Regions from separate parts of the Sinorhizobium sp. FG01 genome, predicted to be linked through region 3. Evidence: riboswitches for the same ligand, from Rfam matches in the RefSeq annotation. Region 3 holds a riboswitch; each other region holds the start of a gene.
What was found. A riboswitch is a leader RNA that binds a small molecule or an ion and turns the genes downstream of it on or off. The one in region 3 is predicted to bind cobalamin.
Positions count from the first base shown of each region.

Region 1: it holds a riboswitch for cobalamin, as region 3 does, so the genes downstream of both, CO656_RS15255 (aromatic ring-hydroxylating dioxygenase subunit alpha) here and bluB (5,6-dimethylbenzimidazole synthase) in region 3, are expected to answer to the same signal.
Region 2: it holds a riboswitch for cobalamin, as region 3 does, so the genes downstream of both, CO656_RS07165 (CbtB-domain containing protein) here and bluB (5,6-dimethylbenzimidazole synthase) in region 3, are expected to answer to the same signal.
Region 4: it holds a riboswitch for cobalamin, as region 3 does, so the genes downstream of both, cobU (bifunctional adenosylcobinamide kinase/adenosylcobinamide-phosphate guanylyltransferase) here and bluB (5,6-dimethylbenzimidazole synthase) in region 3, are expected to answer to the same signal.

Region 1 is NZ_NWTB01000008.1:175,909-180,194, reverse strand. Features, by position in the region: gene CO656_RS15270 (FAD-binding oxidoreductase) at 1-173, opposite strand, end outside; gene CO656_RS15265 (L-threonylcarbamoyladenylate synthase) at 233-1,207, opposite strand; gene CO656_RS15260 (DUF6656 family protein) at 1,287-1,889, opposite strand; cobalamin riboswitch at 2,185-2,387, shown strand; gene CO656_RS15255 (aromatic ring-hydroxylating dioxygenase subunit alpha) at 2,490-3,734, shown strand; gene CO656_RS15250 (hybrid-cluster NAD(P)-dependent oxidoreductase) at 3,731-4,286, shown strand, end outside.
Region 2 is NZ_NWTB01000004.1:350,320-354,605, reverse strand. Features, by position in the region: gene CO656_RS07180 (cystathionine gamma-synthase family protein) at 1-52, shown strand, start outside; partial or broken gene CO656_RS07175 (glyoxalase superfamily protein) at 79-428, opposite strand; gene CO656_RS07170 (anthrone oxygenase family protein) at 467-946, opposite strand; cobalamin riboswitch at 1,125-1,402, shown strand; gene CO656_RS07165 (CbtB-domain containing protein) at 1,442-1,618, shown strand; gene CO656_RS07160 (CbtA family protein) at 1,796-2,581, shown strand; gene CO656_RS07155 (ferric iron reductase) at 2,652-3,488, opposite strand; gene CO656_RS07150 (glucoamylase family protein) at 3,500-4,286, opposite strand, start outside.
Region 3 is NZ_NWTB01000003.1:279,109-283,394, reverse strand. Features, by position in the region: gene CO656_RS04045 (NAD+ synthase) at 1-501, shown strand, start outside; gene CO656_RS04040 (TolB family protein) at 505-1,329, shown strand; cobalamin riboswitch at 1,372-1,584, shown strand; gene bluB (5,6-dimethylbenzimidazole synthase) at 1,628-2,389, shown strand; gene CO656_RS04030 (DUF2865 domain-containing protein) at 2,343-3,491, opposite strand; gene CO656_RS04025 (acyl-homoserine-lactone synthase) at 3,634-4,278, opposite strand.
Region 4 is NZ_NWTB01000003.1:411,176-415,461, forward strand. Features, by position in the region: gene cobW (cobalamin biosynthesis protein CobW) at 175-1,239, opposite strand; gene cobU (bifunctional adenosylcobinamide kinase/adenosylcobinamide-phosphate guanylyltransferase) at 1,243-1,770, opposite strand; cobalamin riboswitch at 1,903-2,298, opposite strand; gene CO656_RS04685 (FecR domain-containing protein) at 2,534-3,511, shown strand; gene CO656_RS04690 (adenylate/guanylate cyclase domain-containing protein) at 3,565-4,286, opposite strand, start outside.

The DNA of each region.
Region 1 (4,286 bases), on a different contig from region 3:
GAGACTTCATCGACCGAGGCGGGCTTCAGCACGAGCGGTGTCGTGCCGCGGTAAAGCCCGCGCGATTCGACGAGATAGGGCGCCGTCTCCGCCGGTCCGGTCAGCGCATGGCCGGGGCCGACGATGTCGGTGAACGAGGCGATCAGTTCGGGAGAAGGGATTGCTGTGCTCATGACCTGCCTGCGATTTATATTGCCGAAACAGCCGGACCACACAGGTCTCGCGCTTCCGGTCAGATCCTCGGGGCTGCGGCCCGTTCGAGCCGGTCGATGATCGCTTCGCCAAGGCCTTCGCCCGGGATCGGCCCGAAAGCGATGGTTCGAGCGCCGCTCGCATCTGCCTTTTTCATATAGTCGAAAAGATTGGCGGCCGCTTCCCTGAGATTGCCCGTTGGGCTGAGGTCGAGGACGATCGCCGCGCTGCCTTCGCCAGGCAGCGCCTTGCCGCCGAAGCGGATCAGCGCCTCTCCCGTGTGGACGTCCGTCGCATTGAGCCGCACCGCGGCACCCGGCGCATAATGCGAGGCGAGCATGCCGGGAGCTTCGATCGTCGCGCCGGCCGCTTCCGGCCGCTCAACGGGAAGGCCGGCGAGCGCCTCGATCTCGGCCGCATCGAGACCCCCCGGCCGAAGCAGCCGCAGCCGGCCGTCTTCGACCTTGATGATCGTCGATTCGAGGCCGATTTCCGCCGGGCCGGCATCGAGGATCAGCTTCAGCTTCGCACCGAGATCCGCCTCCACATGGGCCGCGCTGGTCGGACTGATCTTGCCCGACGTATTGGCGCTCGGCGCCGCCAGCGGGCGCCCAAAATGTGAGATCACCCGCCGGGAAAAACCTTCAGGCATGCGGATCCCGAGCGTGTCGAGGCCGGCCGAGGCAAGCGCGTGCACGGTGCTTTCGGGTCGCTGAGTGAGAATCAGCGTCAGCGGCCCCGGCCAGAAGGCTTCCGCGAGGCGTCGGGAGATGGGGTCGAATATCACATGCGCTTCGGCCATTCCCATGTCCGAGACGTGGCAGATCAGCGGATTGAAACGCGGCCGGCCCTTCATCTCGTAGATGCGGCTGATCGCATCGGCACTCGTTGCGTCTGCTGCAAGGCCGTAGACGGTTTCCGTCGGGATCGCCACGGGCTCACCTTCGGAAAGCACCGCGCAGGCCGTTTCGATCGCCCGATCCGGTTCGCTGCGCGTATCGATGATTTCGGCCATGGCGGTTCTGGTCCTTTCCGTCGCTTCCTTAACGGAGGAGGAGGGAAAACAGAACGATTTTCTTTGTCGTTGACCGGCGTCAGAGGCTGCGAATGATCCGCCGCAGCGCTTCGTCGCGTGCGCCGAGCATCAGGACGTTCTTGAGCGCCACCTTCGGGTCCTGCGTCCGGAAGATCAGGCCGTTGCCCCGAACATTTCGATCGAGGACCATCCGCCCCTCTTCGGTGCCGGGTTGAATGGCCACGGCGAAATACATGCGCGAGTAGCTTGTCTGTATGCGTTCGAAGAAGTGCGCCTCGTCGCCGAGGTCGGAGAAGAAGTTGGCAAAGTAGAACGCCCAGGTGACGTCTCGCGATCGAGCGAGATGAGTCCGCGCCGCGGTGACATGGCAATAGCCGAGGTGGGGACTGTCGGCGAGGGTCCTGTGGAAGATCATCTTCGGGAACTGGATCGAGGCATGAAAGCCGTTGATCCGCCTGTGTGTCGTCTCTCCCGCCGCCTGTAATCTCTGTCCGGTTCTCTCTGCCACTTCCTCATGCGTCATGTAGCGGCGCTGTTCGGGCAACCACGGCCGGCGCCGCTCGATTCGGCCCGTGCGCAGGAACTCTGTATGGCCGCCCGCCGTTTTCGGCGCCGGCGCCTGCGGTTTGCCTGAGGCGTCGTAATATCTGATTTTTGCCATCGACCTCTGCGTCACTTGTCGCTGAACGGACTGAACCGTCAGCGAACGCTAAATCACTATGGTTAATAGAGTATTTCGGGCGCCCGCGCATCGCTTTATGTCGCAAAATGGCCCGTGATCTTCGCGGCCTGGATGCCGCTGCAAAAAAAAGCGCCATTTGCCGAAAAATGTATCTATCACATTGTTTATTATAGAAGATGTCACAGGACTTCCAACGCGCGCGCATCGAAAATCTTTGTCGTCTTTCTGGAATGGAATGTCGCGCACCGGCAATTGCCGAGCCTGTCTGGCCGCTTAGATTCGAATTGCTCAAGGTGCCGCTTCTTCGCAGGGAGGGGCGGAGAATTGGGAAGCCGGTCAAATCCCGGCGCTGCCCCCGCAACGGTGGTGGAGTGAACCCCCGGCATAAGGCCACTGGACAATCGTCCGGGAAGGCGCCGGGCAGGGCCCTCGGGCCGCTCCAGAGCCCGGAAACCAGCCTTGAGGAAAACGACCGTAACTGGTTGCGGCGGGCAGCCGGATCGGAGCCAAGGCGCACGGCATCTCTCCGGCGCGGTTCCTGTCCTGCCTGCCCGAAACAGGGCTAACGAGGACATGGGCATGGACATCCAGAACGAAATGCTGCGCAAGCTGAAGACCCGCCGCGAGGGCTACAGCCTCGATCGGGCCTTCTACATCGACCCGGACTATTACCGTCAGGACCTGGAGAATATCTGGTACAAAGACTGGCTATTCGTCGGCCACGACTGCGAAATCCCGCGTCCCGGCAATTACTTCACGCTGCAGGTCGGCGACTATCCGATCGTCATCGTGCGCGATCGCCAGGGGGCGGTCCGAGCGCTGCACAATTCCTGCCGCCACCGCGGCTCGCGCGTTTGCACCCAGCACAAGGGATCCTCGGCCAAGCTCGTTTGTCCCTATCACCAGTGGACCTACGAACTCGATGGCAGGCTGCTCTTCGCCCGGCAGATGCCGGAGGATTTCGATCCGGCCCAGCACAGCCTGAAGCCGGTCAATTGCGAAACGGTCGGCGGCTATATCTTCATCAGCCTTGCCGAGCGGCCCATGGATTTCCAGCCCTTCCGCGACACGGTTGCAGCCTATCTCGCGCCGCATCGCCTCGGCGAAACCAAGGTCGCCTATGAAAGCACCATCGTCGAGAAGGGCAATTGGAAGCTCGTCTGGGAGAACAACCGCGAGTGCTACCATTGCGCCGCCAACCATCCGGAACTCTGCCGGACCTATCCCGAGGCTCCGACTGTGACGGGCGTCCAGGGCGCCATGGACGATCCGGAAATCGGTGCCCATTGGGAGAGATGCGAGGCGGCGGGGCTGCCGAGCGCCTTCAAGATCGGGCCGACCGGCCAGTTCCGCATGACGAGGATGCCGCTGATCAACGGGGCGGAGAGCTATACGATGTCCGGCGAGAAGGCGGTCCGCAAGCAGCTTTCCGGCGACATAAGCGCGAACCGCATCGGCACGCTGCTGCTCTTCCATTACCCGACGACGTGGAACCACATCCTCGGCGACCATGCGATCACCTTCCGCGTGCTGCCGCTCGGGCCGGAACTGACGCAGGTCACGACGAAATGGCTCGTCAGCAAGGATGCGGTCGAAGGGGTCGACTATACCCTCGAAGACCTCACCCATGTCTGGACCGAGACCAACGACCAGGACCGGCAGATCGTCGAGGAAAACGCCTTCGGCATCCGCTCGCCGGCCTATGAGCCGGGTCCCTATTCGGCCGAACACGAGGGCGGGGTCATGCAGTTCGTCGACTGGTATTCGCGCTTCATGCAGGATCGCCTGCAGGGCAGCGCCGCTCCTCTGTCGCGGGTGGCATGACGATGGAAATGGCACGCTCCTTTCACCACTTCGACGAACTGCAGCCCTGGAAAGATCGCCAGTTCCTGCTCGAATGCATCTCCGCGGTCGGCGAGACCGCGGACGTGATGACCTTCACCTTCCGGTCCGACAGGCCGGCCTGGTTCCGCTACCTGCCCGGGCAGTTCGTGACGCTGGAACTCCCCGTCGGCGAGGAACCGGTGATGCGCACCTATACGCTATCGTCCTCGCCGTCCCGCCCGCTTTCCGTTGCGGTCACGGCCAAGGCGCAGTCGAACAGCATCGGCACGCGCTGGATGTTCGACAATCTCAGGCCTGGCATGACGTTGAAGGCGCTGGGGCCGCTCGGCGATTTCAGCTTCGTGCGCCATCCGGGCGAAAAATATCTGTTCGTCTCGGCAGGCTCCGGCATCACGCCGATGATGTCGATGACGCGCTGGATGGCGGATTGCGCGCCGGACACGGATGTGACCTTCATTTCCTGTGCCCGGCAGCCGGAGGATCTGCTGTTCAAGCCGGAGCTGGAGATCCTCGCCCGCCAGATGCCGCGTC
Region 2 (4,286 bases), on a different contig from region 3:
GCACCCGGACGACCTCGTCGCCGACGTCGCGAACGCTCTGACGACCGTCTGATCCATTGAGCGGGGGCCGTCCCCCGATCAATGCGTCAGAATATTGACTACGTTGCCGAACGGATCGCGCACGAAGAGCGTCGCACACCCCAGGGTTCGTCAGTGATGTCATAGACGATTTCGATGCCGGCCGCCTTCGCGCGCCGATAGACTTCGTCGACATCGTCCACCTCGATCGAGAGCGCCGGCACCGGCGTTCCCGATCCGCCTTCAATGGCAAAGCTGACCTGCGGCATTGCCGATCCGCCTTCCGCCGCAAAGGTGACCAGCCAGCCGTGATCCATCACCACGTTGAGGCCAAGCAGATCCGTATAGAAACTGCGCGCGCGTTGCGGATCGGATACTTGAAGATTGGGCACGATGCGTCGGACTGCCATTGGATCCTCCCCAGTTTCATCGTCCTCTTTCCTAGGCTTCAGCCGCGTTGAAAGCCAAGCGTGAAAAGGGCGAGCGAAGCTATCGAAGCGATCGTGCGGACATGGTTCCACCAGACCCAATCGGTCAAGTAGCGCTGCTGCCAGACTTCGGTGGCGGCCTCGACCGAAGTGGCATTCGCCAGCGCGTTGTTGAGCGGAACGTTAAAGACCATCGTCACCGCGAATGTGCCGGCGAGGTAGACGAGTCCGCCCGCCGCCAGGAGATAGCTCCCCTCCCCGCCCCAGATGAAAGCGGCAGCTATGAGGATCACGCCGAGCAGCGCCGTGCCCATGAAGGCGGCGAAGAACAACGGATTCTGGATCACGACGTTGATCGCGTTCATGGCAGCAACGCCCTGCTCCGCCGGCAATCGCCGCAGCGCCTGCATGATGCAGACGGAAAAGACGAAGAAGAGCCCGGCCATAAGTCCGGATCCGATGACGGCGGCAAAGGACAGGGCAGGAACAAGGGCAAGCATCGCACGGACCCCGGGTCGATCGTGCGGCCTGCGGCCGCACGCGCTGCCCAAGAGATAACCGACCAATGCGATATAGTCATCAGGAGTTGTTCCCCATGTGGCGGGCAACGCGAAATGCGCGCAACCCTCTCCTCCACTTTCCACCGCGGCGCGATTGACATCATTGGCGGCCACACCTAATCATCGCTGATCGGTTGGTTCCCGGAATGCGAACGTGTTTCGGGAGTAAACGGGAATGTGACGGATGGACCCAAGCTGGGCATCTCAATCACTGCCGACCCCGCGACTGTAGAGCAGCGTGAATTTGCCGTTCCGGAGCAATCCGGAAGAAGCCACTGGAACAGCCGCGAGAGGGCGGTTCGGTTCTGGGAAGGCGAGGCAAATCCTTGGTGACTAGGCTAGCCTGGGCACCTGACGCTGCGAGCCAGGAAACCTGCCAAGCGATACGGGCATAGTGCCCAAGGGGAATATCCCATTGCCATCACGGAGGTTGTCATGGCTACGTCTACAGTTTCGAGCATTCCGCTCTCCCTCAGCGACCGTCTGACCGCGGGCATCATCGCCCTCATGATCGGTGGCTTCCTCGTTTTCGGTGCCGGCCTGGCGAATTCGGCCGTGCTGCACGACACGGCACACGACACGCGCCATTCCTACGGCTTCCCCTGCCACTAAGCGAAGTCATGGAGCGCCTGCCGCGTTCCACACCAAACGATACAACAATCGACCCTCCGGTGCTCGGAGCGCGCGTCGTGCGTCTGGCACGCGCCCGCGCCTTCAAGCGCCGGCTTGCGTCGATGGAATCGGGCCGGCTTACCGCAAGGCGGCCACGCCCGCTGAGGAAAATCGACAATGATCGTCAAGACACTTCTGGCCGCGGTCGTGGCCGGGCTGATCGCCGGCGTCTTCATGACCGGCGCCCAGGAATTGCGGGTCACGCCGCTTATCCTGCATGCGGAAGAATTCGAGGGCGAAGCGCCGGCTGCAACCGGGCAGCCCGCCGGCGAGCAGCCGGCCACGGATCATCAGCAGCATTCGTCGCTGAAAGGATCCCAGATGTTAGGCGAGATGCTCGCAGCACTTTCGCCGGTCACCCCCGCCTATGCCCATGAGGGCGAAGAACACGAGGAAGGCGGCATCATGTTCGGCATGAGCCGCTTTTCCGGCACGCTTGCCGCCAATCTGGTCACCGGCGCCGGCTTCTCGTTGCTGCTTGCAGGCATCAGCCTGATGATCGGCTACCCGATCACGCTTGCCAATGGCGCGCTCTGGGGCGCCTTCGGCTGGCTCGCCGTGCACCTGCTTCCGGCCGTAGGCCTGCCGCCGGAACTGCCGGGCTTTCCGGCGGCCGAGCTTGGCGACCGGCAGCTCTGGTGGGGGGCGACGGTGCTACTCTCGGCCGTGGGACTCTATCTGCTGGCACTCCGCCCGGAAATCGTCGCCAAGCTCGCGGGTCTCGTCCTAGTCGCCGCTCCCCATCTTTATGGTGCGCCGCAGCCGCTCGACATTTCCAGCAACGTGCCGGCTGTGCTCGGCGCCGAGTTCGCCGTCGCCGCGCTTGCGACGACGCTCGCCTTCTGGCTGGTGCTCGGCATCGTCTCCGGTTTCATCAACGACCGGTTTCTCCGGGCGCACTAACCGGCCCCCGCGCCTTCGCCGCTTGTCCTCTCCCCGCCTGCGGGCAGCACGCGGGGAGAAGGCAAGGGTCTCATTTGCTATCGAGCAGGTGGGCCCGCAGCATCTCTCGTCGAAGCTCGGGCTCGAGCAGCACGCAGGTGTCGCAGAAGCTGCCGCCCTCGGCACGATAGAAAAGGCAACAGCCGCCGCGGATCCGGTAGGTCCTGGAGCGAAGCTCTCCCCCACTGCCGGAGGCCGCTTCGATCTTTTCGTAGTGAAGCTGCCGCGAGGCAAGCGGCGAGTGGGCCTTTTTGACGATCGCCAGCGCCTGCCCCGTCGCCCTGTCCTCCCGTTGCCGCCGCCGCCCGATCTCCAGGAAAGCGCCGGCGAGACTGTCCGCGGCCAACCGCCATTGCGCGCGCGCTGACAGGCCGCAGCGGCGTTTCAGCAGCGCGATCACCGGCTTCAGATGCGCAACGAAGGCATCGTGAAAGCGTCGAGTCGGCTCGTCCGGCTCGATCTCACTCTCGCTCCGCGGAAGGTCGACGAGGAAATGAAAGCGGCCGGCCACAAGCGACCTCCCGTCGCGGGCACGCAAATAGGTTTCGAAACGCAGGCCCGCGACCACCGGAACAAGGCCGCTCACAAGATAGATCGCGCCCGCCGCAAGGCTCAGCTGATGGCTGTAGAAGGCGACCAGGTGCGCCGCTCGAATCTTATCGTCCATGCCGGACGCGAAACGGTCCTGATAGGCCAGGCAGGTCTCGAGGTTTGCCGGCTTCGACCAGAAAGCGTCTGGCGATTGGAAATGTGCGTCAGAGGTCGCGACCGAACAGGCGACCTCCGGAATGGAGGCCGCCAGCCATTCGATCGCGGCAGCCGCCTCCATGACCGCTCTGCTTTCCCGCTGCCGATGCCCCTGCCCCATGCTCCGTCCCATCAAGCCGCGCCGGGTGTCAGCCAGCCCCCTTCGAATCCAGCCCTTTTCAGCCCCCGGCTGAAGTCCGGGATACTGCGCGTCAGTTCCCAGATGAGGCCGCTTCTCCAGTTCTCGATCATCATGACGGACAGCCCCTGGTCAAGCCCGACAATCCTGTCGTCGACCCAGCCCTCGCGCCCTGCGCCCGGCAGGCTCGGATTGAAGCCGCCGGGAAGGCGGCCGTCGCGAAGCAGTGCCGGATAATGCGCGAGCAGATGCGAAAGGCTATCCAGGCAGTCGTCCGGTGCGAAGGGCAGTCCGGCAAGCGGAGCCCAAGGGACCAGGGTCCCGTCATCGGCGCCGAACGGAGCGCCTCGTGCCGCATAGCCCAGAAGCCTCTGCCGCCGGCCGTCACGCAGCCGCATCCAGCCCTTCGGCGCATGGCAGGCGCTGAAGCCCCAGAGGTTGCGGCAATAGCCGGAAAAGCCATGAGGATTCTCTTCCGCATGCGCCCGCTGAAGCGCGATCGCTCGGCAGCTGTTCGCGAAATAGTCGCTGCTTGCCGCCCGCATTCCCGTATCGCCTATGCCTCGGAAGTCGATCCAGGCATGGGGAAAGAGGTGGATGAACAACGCGCCCGCGTGCAGGTGCGACATCCCGCCAATCGTCAGCCATTCATGTGCCACCGAATAGGCGCCGTAGTTCTCCGGCGCAATGGGTAGGCTAGTGGAGCCTAGCGCCAGGACATAGAGGAGCAGCGCCTCGCTATAGCCGCGCCAACGGTGCTTCAGGAAACGCCCCGGCGGC
Region 3 (4,286 bases):
TCCAACAAGTTCGGCTCGATGGTGGTGACCACCGGCAACAAATCGGAAATGTCGGTCGGCTACGCGACGCTCTACGGCGACATGAACGGCGGCTTTAACCCGATCAAGGACCTTTACAAGATGCAGGTCTATGCACTGTCGCGCTGGCGCAATGGCGCTGTGCCGCCCGGAGCACTCGGCCCCTCCGGCGAGGTCATCCCGCTGAACATCATCGACAAGGCGCCCTCGGCCGAACTGCGGCCCAACCAGACCGACCAGGACTCGCTGCCGCCCTATCCGGTCCTCGACGACATTCTCGAGTGCCTGGTGGAGAAGGAACTGAGTACCGAGGAAATCGTCGCCCGCGGGCATGACGAGGCCACGGTGCATCGGATCGAACACCTGCTCTACATCGCCGAATACAAGCGGCGGCAGTCGGCTCCCGGGGTCAAGATCACCAAGAAGAATTTCGGCCGGGACCGGCGCTATCCGATCACCAACCGTTTCCGCGACCGAGGGTAGATCATGCGCAGTTCGGTGGAGATTTTCGATATTGCCACCGGCGAGACGCAAGTCGTCTGGCAGACGGAGCGGCTGGTCGAGGCGCCGAACTGGTCGCCGGACGGCAAATCACTGATCATCAACGGCGACGGCAGGCTCTATCGGCTTGCCTTTGACGGTTCCGAGCCCGTGGAAATCGACACGGGCTTTGCCGGGCAATGCAACAACGATCACGGCATTTCGCCGGACGGGAAAACGCTGGCGATCAGCGACAAGACCGAATTCGGCAAGTCGGCGATCTATCTGCTGCCGGCCGAGGGCGGCACGCCGCGACTGGTGACGCGCAACCTGCCGTCCTATTGGCACGGCTGGTCCCCGGATGGGAAAACCTTGACCTATTGCGGGATCCGCGACCAGATCTTCGACATCTACACGATTTCGGTCGATGGCGGAGAGGAGCGGCGCCTGACGCATGGCGAGGGCCGCAACGACGGCCCGGACTGGTCGCCGGACGGTGCGTGGATCTATTTCAATTCGAGCCGCACCGGCCGCATGCAGATCTGGCGGGTGAGGCCGGACGGCAGCGATGTCCAGCGCATCACCGACAGCCCTTATGGTGACTGGTTCCCGCACCCGTCGCCGGACGGCAGGCATCTGCTGGTGCTGTCCTATGACGGCGAGGTCTTCGACCATCCGCGCGATCTCGATGTGCGGCTTCGGCTGATGGATCCGGAAGGCAGCAATGCGCGTGTCCTCTTCGAACTCTTCGGCGGGCAGGGGACGATGAACGTTCCGAACTGGTCGCCCAACGGCGATGCCTTCGCCTTCGTGCGTTATCGGCCGGCTTGAGCAGGACGCGGCGCCCCCGCCTTGCGTTTCGCCGGCGGCTGTGCCCATATGCGGCCGTCAGGTGCCCGCTTGCTGCGGGAGAATCGGGAAGCCGGTAGAATTCCGGCACGTGCCCAACGCTGTGACGGTGACGTCTGCGCCAAAAGAGTTCTGAGTATTTTCAGAGCTTTGCCACTGGTTCCTGATGCGATCTGGGAAGGTGGCGCAGCCGAGTGATCCGAAGTCAGAAGACCGGCCTGGCGAGATAGACCGGCCCCGCGCGGACGGCGGGAGGTTGCGCATTGTTGGGGATCGAACGATGCTGCCTGACCCGAACGGCTGCCTTGCGGCGGCCGGTGCCTTTTCGCCGGACGAGCGCGCCGCCGTCTATCGTGCCATCGAGACGCGCCGCGACGTGCGCGACGAGTTCCTGCCCGAACCGCTGCCCGAACCGCTGATCGCCCGCCTGCTCGAAGCGGCGCATCGTGCCCCGTCCGTCGGCTTCATGCAGCCGTGGAACTTCGTGCTCGTACGGCGAATCGAGACGCGGGAGAGGGTCTGGCAGGCTTTCCAGCGCGCCAATGAGGAGGCAGCCGGAATGTTTTCGGGCGAGGCGCAGGCGAAATACCGGTCACTCAAGCTCGAGGGCATACGCAAGGCGCCGCTCGGCATTTGCGTGACCTGCGACCGGACCCGCGGCGGCGCCGTCGTGCTCGGCCGCACGCACAATTCGCAAATGGACGTGTATTCGACGGTTTGCGCGGTGCAGAATCTTTGGCTCGCGGCGCGGTCCGAAGGCGTCGGCGTCGGTTGGGTCAGCATTTTCCACGAGAACGAGGTCAAAGATATCCTCGGAATTCCGGAGCACATCGAAATCGTCGCCTGGCTGTGCCTTGGCTATGTCGATCGCCTCTACCAGCAGCCGGAATTGGCGGTGAAGGGCTGGCGGCAACGCTTGCCGCTCGAGGACCTCGTTTTCGACGAAGGATGGGGCGTCCGCGACAGCCTCGTAACGACCGCCCAAAGGGAAGGTGTCACTCGTTCTGCAGCGGCTGGTAACGCGATCCCCGAGGGTTCTTGAGATCGATCGCGCTCTCTTCCTGTGGCAGGAAGGCAGGACCGACAACGCGGACCTTGCTGCTCTTCGGATCATAGGGGCGCTCTTCCACGGGCTTTGCCCCCGCTGGTCCGAAGGCTGGTGCAGACGGCCCCTCGATCGTCACGACGGAAGGGCTGACCACCGAAAGCTTGGTTCCCGAGGTGGTGCTTTTGTTCTGATCCGTCGTGATCTTCGGAATCTGGCAGCCGCAGATGCCGGGAGAACCGACGTCGCGCACACGATAGGCGAAGGCGTTGGGGAGTTCCCTGTACGGCCTTCCCGTGGACGCCGAAACCATCTGCTCGCTCTCCTCGGTGGCGAGGACGTGATAATAGAGTTCCGTATCGGCGCCGGGGCATCGTGCCCGGCAAAGCTCGGCGTCGCGTCCGAAGTCGGCCGGCGTGGCGTTCGACGAAATCGGGAAAAATGCTCCGTCGCAGGTCCGCACGCACATGGTCCTGAAGCCGCCTGCCGCGCCGTTCTCCATGAATGTGAAATCGTCGGTCGGACCATCGAACAGCAACGGATAGTCCTCGCCGTCCGGCGGGAAGCTTTCGAGGATGTTGCGATGAGCGCGCGCCTCTTCGGTGCCGAATTCATCCGGAACCGTCTCGTCCCAGTTCGGAGCGGCGTCCCCCGAGCAGTCGTTCAATTCCATGGCGGCGAGGATCCGCCGGCGCATGTCCTCATTGCCCTTCGAAATCAGGTGCCGGCGTTGGGCCTTGAGCGTGTGGAGATTGTCCTCCATGCGCGCAATCGCATCGTCAAGCTCGGCACAGGCAGCCGCATTTTCGCTTTCGATGTAGACGACGGACTCGTCGCTGCATTCCATGCGCCGCCTTTCGTTCCTGGCGCGGCGAAGTTCGATGTTCTGCCGCGAAACCGCGCCGGTGAAATCGCGCAGATTGGCGTTTGTCGTGAACGCCGCCGGCAGCTCTGCGAGGCGGGCGCTGAGGCGCGCGCAGACGTCGGTGGCCGATGCCTGCCCAGGCATAGCCAAGGCGAGGGGCAGCAGAGCGGCCGCAAGGTGCATCATCCTCAAGGACGCAGTGGATCGGGACACTGACACTCGTCTTTCCTGCATTTCGCTCCGCTGATCGCGGGACAGGGGCGCCTGTAGTCACATCATACGACGTTAGGGTGAGGGCGCAACGACAAGACGGCGTTTGCGTTAATACGTGTTCCGAGACAGGAAGGGCCGGGCCGCCTGAACGGCCCGGCCATGATTAGGCCGCCCTTGCAGTTTCGAGCGACATGGGCCGTTCGAGCACCGTGCCTTCGATGAGGGCAACGGCCTTCATCTGTCGAAGCAGGCTTCTCGACACTTCCCAGGCGACCGCGACCGCGTAGACATTGCCGATCCTGTGCGGCTCGGCAATCCGTTCTCCGGGGCACCCCATGCGGCGGAACATCCGCTCAAGGAAGACGTCTGTGACGGTGACGATGTGGCTGATGCCGGAGGCAAGGCCAAGTTCGCCGACGCCGCACATCAGTTCGGCGGCGGCGACCGTCACCTGGTTCGAAGACCGGTCCTGGGAAATATCCGGGTCGATGCAGAAGCGGCTCGATTCCCAGACCGAAGCGCTCCGGATTTCCGGGTTGCCGCCGAGCAGCACCGGGAATGTATCATCCAGCATGTTCGGCCCCAGCGTCGGCAGGAGCCTGAGCGAGCCACGCAGCTTCCCGGTTTCCGGCGAATAGGACATCACATAGAGCGGATTGGCCTTGTCGTAGTGGTCGATTTCCCAATCGCCCTCGGTCCTGACGTCCCATTTCAAGAAGTCGTGGAAGACGCGCTTGCGCAGCCGGAACATCTCGTCGATGGCCTGCGGATGTTTTCCGCGAGCGTTTCCGTTCACTATCCTGATCATCTTTCGCT
Region 4 (4,286 bases), 130 kb from region 3:
AATGGGGAGGGGTTAGGTCGTGCCACACGCACTCTTTCCCCGAGTATCAGCCGTTCGTGCCATAACGCCGCCCCCCTTTGGGAACGAAAGCGCCGCCGCAAATGCCAGCCGAGCCCCTCCCCCTTGTGGGGAGGGGTTGGGGAGGGGCTCTTCTCACACGCGCTCAAAACAACCTCACGCCAGCGCCGAAATCGCCGCGCGCACGGCCGCCTCGTCCATGTCGTGCAGGCCGATGACGACGAGGCGCGTGTCGCGCGTCTCGCCGGGTGCCCAGGCACGGTCGTAATATTGATCGACCCGGCTGCCGACCGCCTGGATCAACAGACGCATTGGCTTGCCGGGTACGTCGGCAAAGCCCTTGAGGCGTAAAACGTCGTGCTCGGCGATGACGGCCTTGAGCCGGTCGATGAAGGCCGCCGGTTCGGCAATCGGGCCAAGTTCGACGACGAAGCTGTCGAATTCGTCGTGATCATGTTCCTCGCCGGCCTCATGCTCCATCTCGTGATGCGATTTGCGGTCGGCGATCTCGTCTTCCGTGCCGACGCCAAGCCCGAGCAGGATCGCGGCTGCCACCTCGCCGTTCTTGGCCTCGATCATCGCCGGCTTGCGGCTGATGCGCGAGGCGACTTCGTCACGCACGGACTTGAGGCCCGCAGCATCGATGAGATCGGTCTTGTTCAGAACGATGAGGTCGGCGGCGGTGAGTTGGTCCTCGAAGAGCTCTTCCAGCGGGCTCTCATGGTCAAGGTTGTCGTCATTGACGCGCAGCGCATCGACCTTGTCGTGATCGTCGGCAAAACGGCCGGCGGCAACGGCGGCGCTGTCGACGACGGTCACGACGCCATCGACCGTCACTTCGCTGCGGATGTCGGGCCAGTTGAAAGCGGCGACCAGCGGTTGCGGCAGCGCAAGGCCGGAGGTCTCGATGACAATATGATCCGGGCGGTTCTCTCGCTCGAGCAGCTTGGTCATGGTCGGAATGAAGTCGTCGGCGACGGTGCAGCAGATGCAGCCATTGGTGAGCTCGATGATGTCCTCTTCCGAGCAGGCTTCAGCGCCGCAGCCCTTCAGCACGTCGCCGTCGACGCCGAGATCGCCGAACTCGTTGATGATCAATGCGATCCGCTTGCCCTCGGCGTTCTGCAGCAGGTTGCGGATCATCGTCGTCTTGCCGGCGCCGAGGAAGCCGGTGATGACCGTGGCGGGGATCTTGCCCGACTGGGCCTTTGCAAGTGTCATGAATCAACCCTTCATTTTCAGCGGCAACCCAGCCGCGACGAAATAGACTTCGGCGGACTTCTCCGCGACGATTTGATGGAGGCGGCCGGCATGGTCGCGGAAGTCTCGCGCCATGCGGTTCTCCGGCACGATGCCGAGACCGACCTCATTGGAGACGATGATGACGCGCGCCTGCATGGCAGGCAGCAAGCCGGCAAGTGCCGCAAACTCGGCCGGCATGTCGCGCTCTTCCATCATCAGGTTCGTCACCCACAGCGTGAGGCAGTCGACAAGAATTACGCGCTCCGGTGCATCCAGTCGACGAAGCAGGCCGGAGAGATCGAGCGGTTCCTCGTGCGTTGCCCAGCCCTTGCCCTGCCGCGCGGCCTGGTGGCGGGCGATACGATCGCGCATTTCCTCGTCATAGGCGCGGCCGGTCGCAACATAGTGCATCCCGAGCCCCGAGGCTTCGGCGAGCTTCTCCGCGAAACTGGATTTCCCGGAGCGCGCGCCGCCGAGCACGAAGACCGGACCGGCATTGGAGAATGTCATCCGACCAGATCCCATGCGAGGAAACTGGTGGGGACAAAGCAACGATAGCAAGCGGACGCGTGACGGGCACGCGCGAAAGACGATAAATAAGCCACGACAACCTCCGTGCTGGCATTGGGGAGGACTCCCCCGGGCGATGCCCTGATGGACGGCAGGTCTCCTGGCTCTCGGCGTCACGGGCAAGCGCTGCGCACGCGGTGCCCAGCGCTATTGGGCCCGAACGGGTCCGCCTCGCCTTCCCGGCGTCTGCTGGCTCGTGAAGGCGGACGATTCGTAGAAAGAGAGGCGTCCAGCCCGGCTGCTCACGATGCCACGCCAGTGGCTTTTCCGGCGTGCCTCCAATTCCGCGACAACTGCCCCATGCAGTTTCACCGGAAGAGGTGCGGCATGCCCGATGGCGAACCCTGACCGTTCTACAGTCGCGGGGTCGGCTGCGATAAGGGCGCCCGGTGTGGGTCCGCCCGTCACATTCCCATTTACTCTCCCGCGCCGCTTCGGTGCGGGGGAACCATCCAATGCGTTAATTATGAAGCGGATGCGTCAAAGTCAATCGACGGTCTGCGACGCGAGGTCGGCAAGTTGCGGCAGCGCGAGGTGCGTCGCCAACTCGGCGCCTTTCTCCTAATCCGAACGGGTAGGCAGACGCCCGTCCCAAGCGCGTGATAAAACGGGCATTCGAACCCGAGGCGGCTCCGATGCTTCGCCACGATGTTCGATTATGTCCACGGCACTGAATTTGTCAGTTCAGCCTGGAGGGGGTGCGATGGCATATCTGCGTCGTGCCGCATTTGTCGCGCTGAGTGTCGCGCTTTACGGCTCCATGCCAAGCAAGGCCGCCGAACCGATTGGTCAGGCGATCCGGATCAAGACTGAGGTCAGCGGAGCGAGCGGACCACTGGTCGTCACGGACCCGGTGCACCGCGACGAGCGGATTCGGACATCCAGATCCGGCCTTGGCCAGTTCGTCTTCCGAGATGGAAGCAAGCTTGCCGTCGGTGCCGGCTCGTCGGTCGTCATCGACAAATTCGTCTTCGACGACTCGAGATCGGTGCAGAAGCTGACCGTCGCGGCGGCGAAGGGAACGTTTCGCTGGATCAGCGGCAACTCGGGGCACTCGGCCTACCAGATCCTGACACCGGCCGGAACCATCGGCGTTCGAGGCACGGTCTTCGACTTTTACGTCGGCGGAGACGGCACGACGGCAGTGGTGCTCCTGAGCGGCGCTGCCGAATTTTGCGGCCGAGGCGGCTGTCAACAGCTGACGCGGCGCTGCGACTGCGTGGTCGCCCGTCCCAATGGCGATATGACCGATACGCGACGGGTCGACCGAAGCATCCTCAGGACACTCGGCAACCAGCAGGCCTTGCCGTTCCTCTCCGGCAGGCAGCAGCTGTCGCCCGGATGGAGCGGCACCGGCTGCGGCCTTTCAGCTGAGATCCAGATCCGTCCAGATCGGGTCCGGCCGCTCGTCGCACCGCCACCCGAACCGGCTCCGCCTGTCGAGACGCCGCCCCAACCCAAGCCACCCAAACCCGACAAGCCTCACAAACCCGACAAGCCTCACAAACCCGACAAGCCTCACAAACCGGACAAGCCCCAAAAACCAGAAAAGCCGGGCAAGCCGGACAAACACGACAAGAGCTGGCACGATAAACCGAACAAGTTCGACAGGTCGGACAGGCCGCGCAACCGTGATTACTCGCACGAGCGGAGCAAGGACCGTTCGTTCGGACGACGGTGACTGTAATTGAAGTGCCGGAAAAGCGGCGCCTTTTGCATCAGTCGGCGAAGCACCTATTCGCCAGCCGCATCCTTCGCCGTCGGCTCACCAATGAAATGTTCGCCGCGCCGCGAAATCCGCCGATAGAACTCCGACAAGCCGGGCGTCAGCGCGGACGCCTTGAGCTTTGCCACGCCCAGCATGCGCCGGCTCTCGGGGGACCGTGCGCGCAAAGCGTCGACCAGCCGCCGATGAACTTCGAAGAGCTCGGCGAATTCATCCGACTCGGCCAGTCGCTCGTCGCCAACGACTCCAAAGAGCCTCGTTCGCGTGCTCTTACCCTTGAGCCCCAATGCTCCGGCCTCCAGCAGGGCGCAGCCGCCAGCCAAATTTGCCGTCGCCTCCGACACGAGGATATCGTAGCCGATCTCCTTGCAGGCGGATTCGATGCGCGCCGCCACATTGACGGTGTCCCCGACCGCCGAATAGTTGAAATGCGTCTCGGCGCCCATGTTGCCGACGCAGGCAAGGCCGGTGTGGATTCCAATGCCGATGGCAACGCTTTGCCCCGCCCCGAAACCGAAGGCATCCTTGTCATTGAGACGAGCAAGCGTTTCTCGCATCGCCAAAGCCGCGCGAACGGCCCTGCGAGGATGATCTCTGACATCGACTGGGGCGTTCCAGAAGGCCATGATCGAGTCGCCGATGAACTTGTCGAGTGTGCCCTCGTTTTCGATGACGTGTCGGCTCAGCGCATCGAGAAGCGTATTCAGGAACCCGACAACCTCGGTCGGCG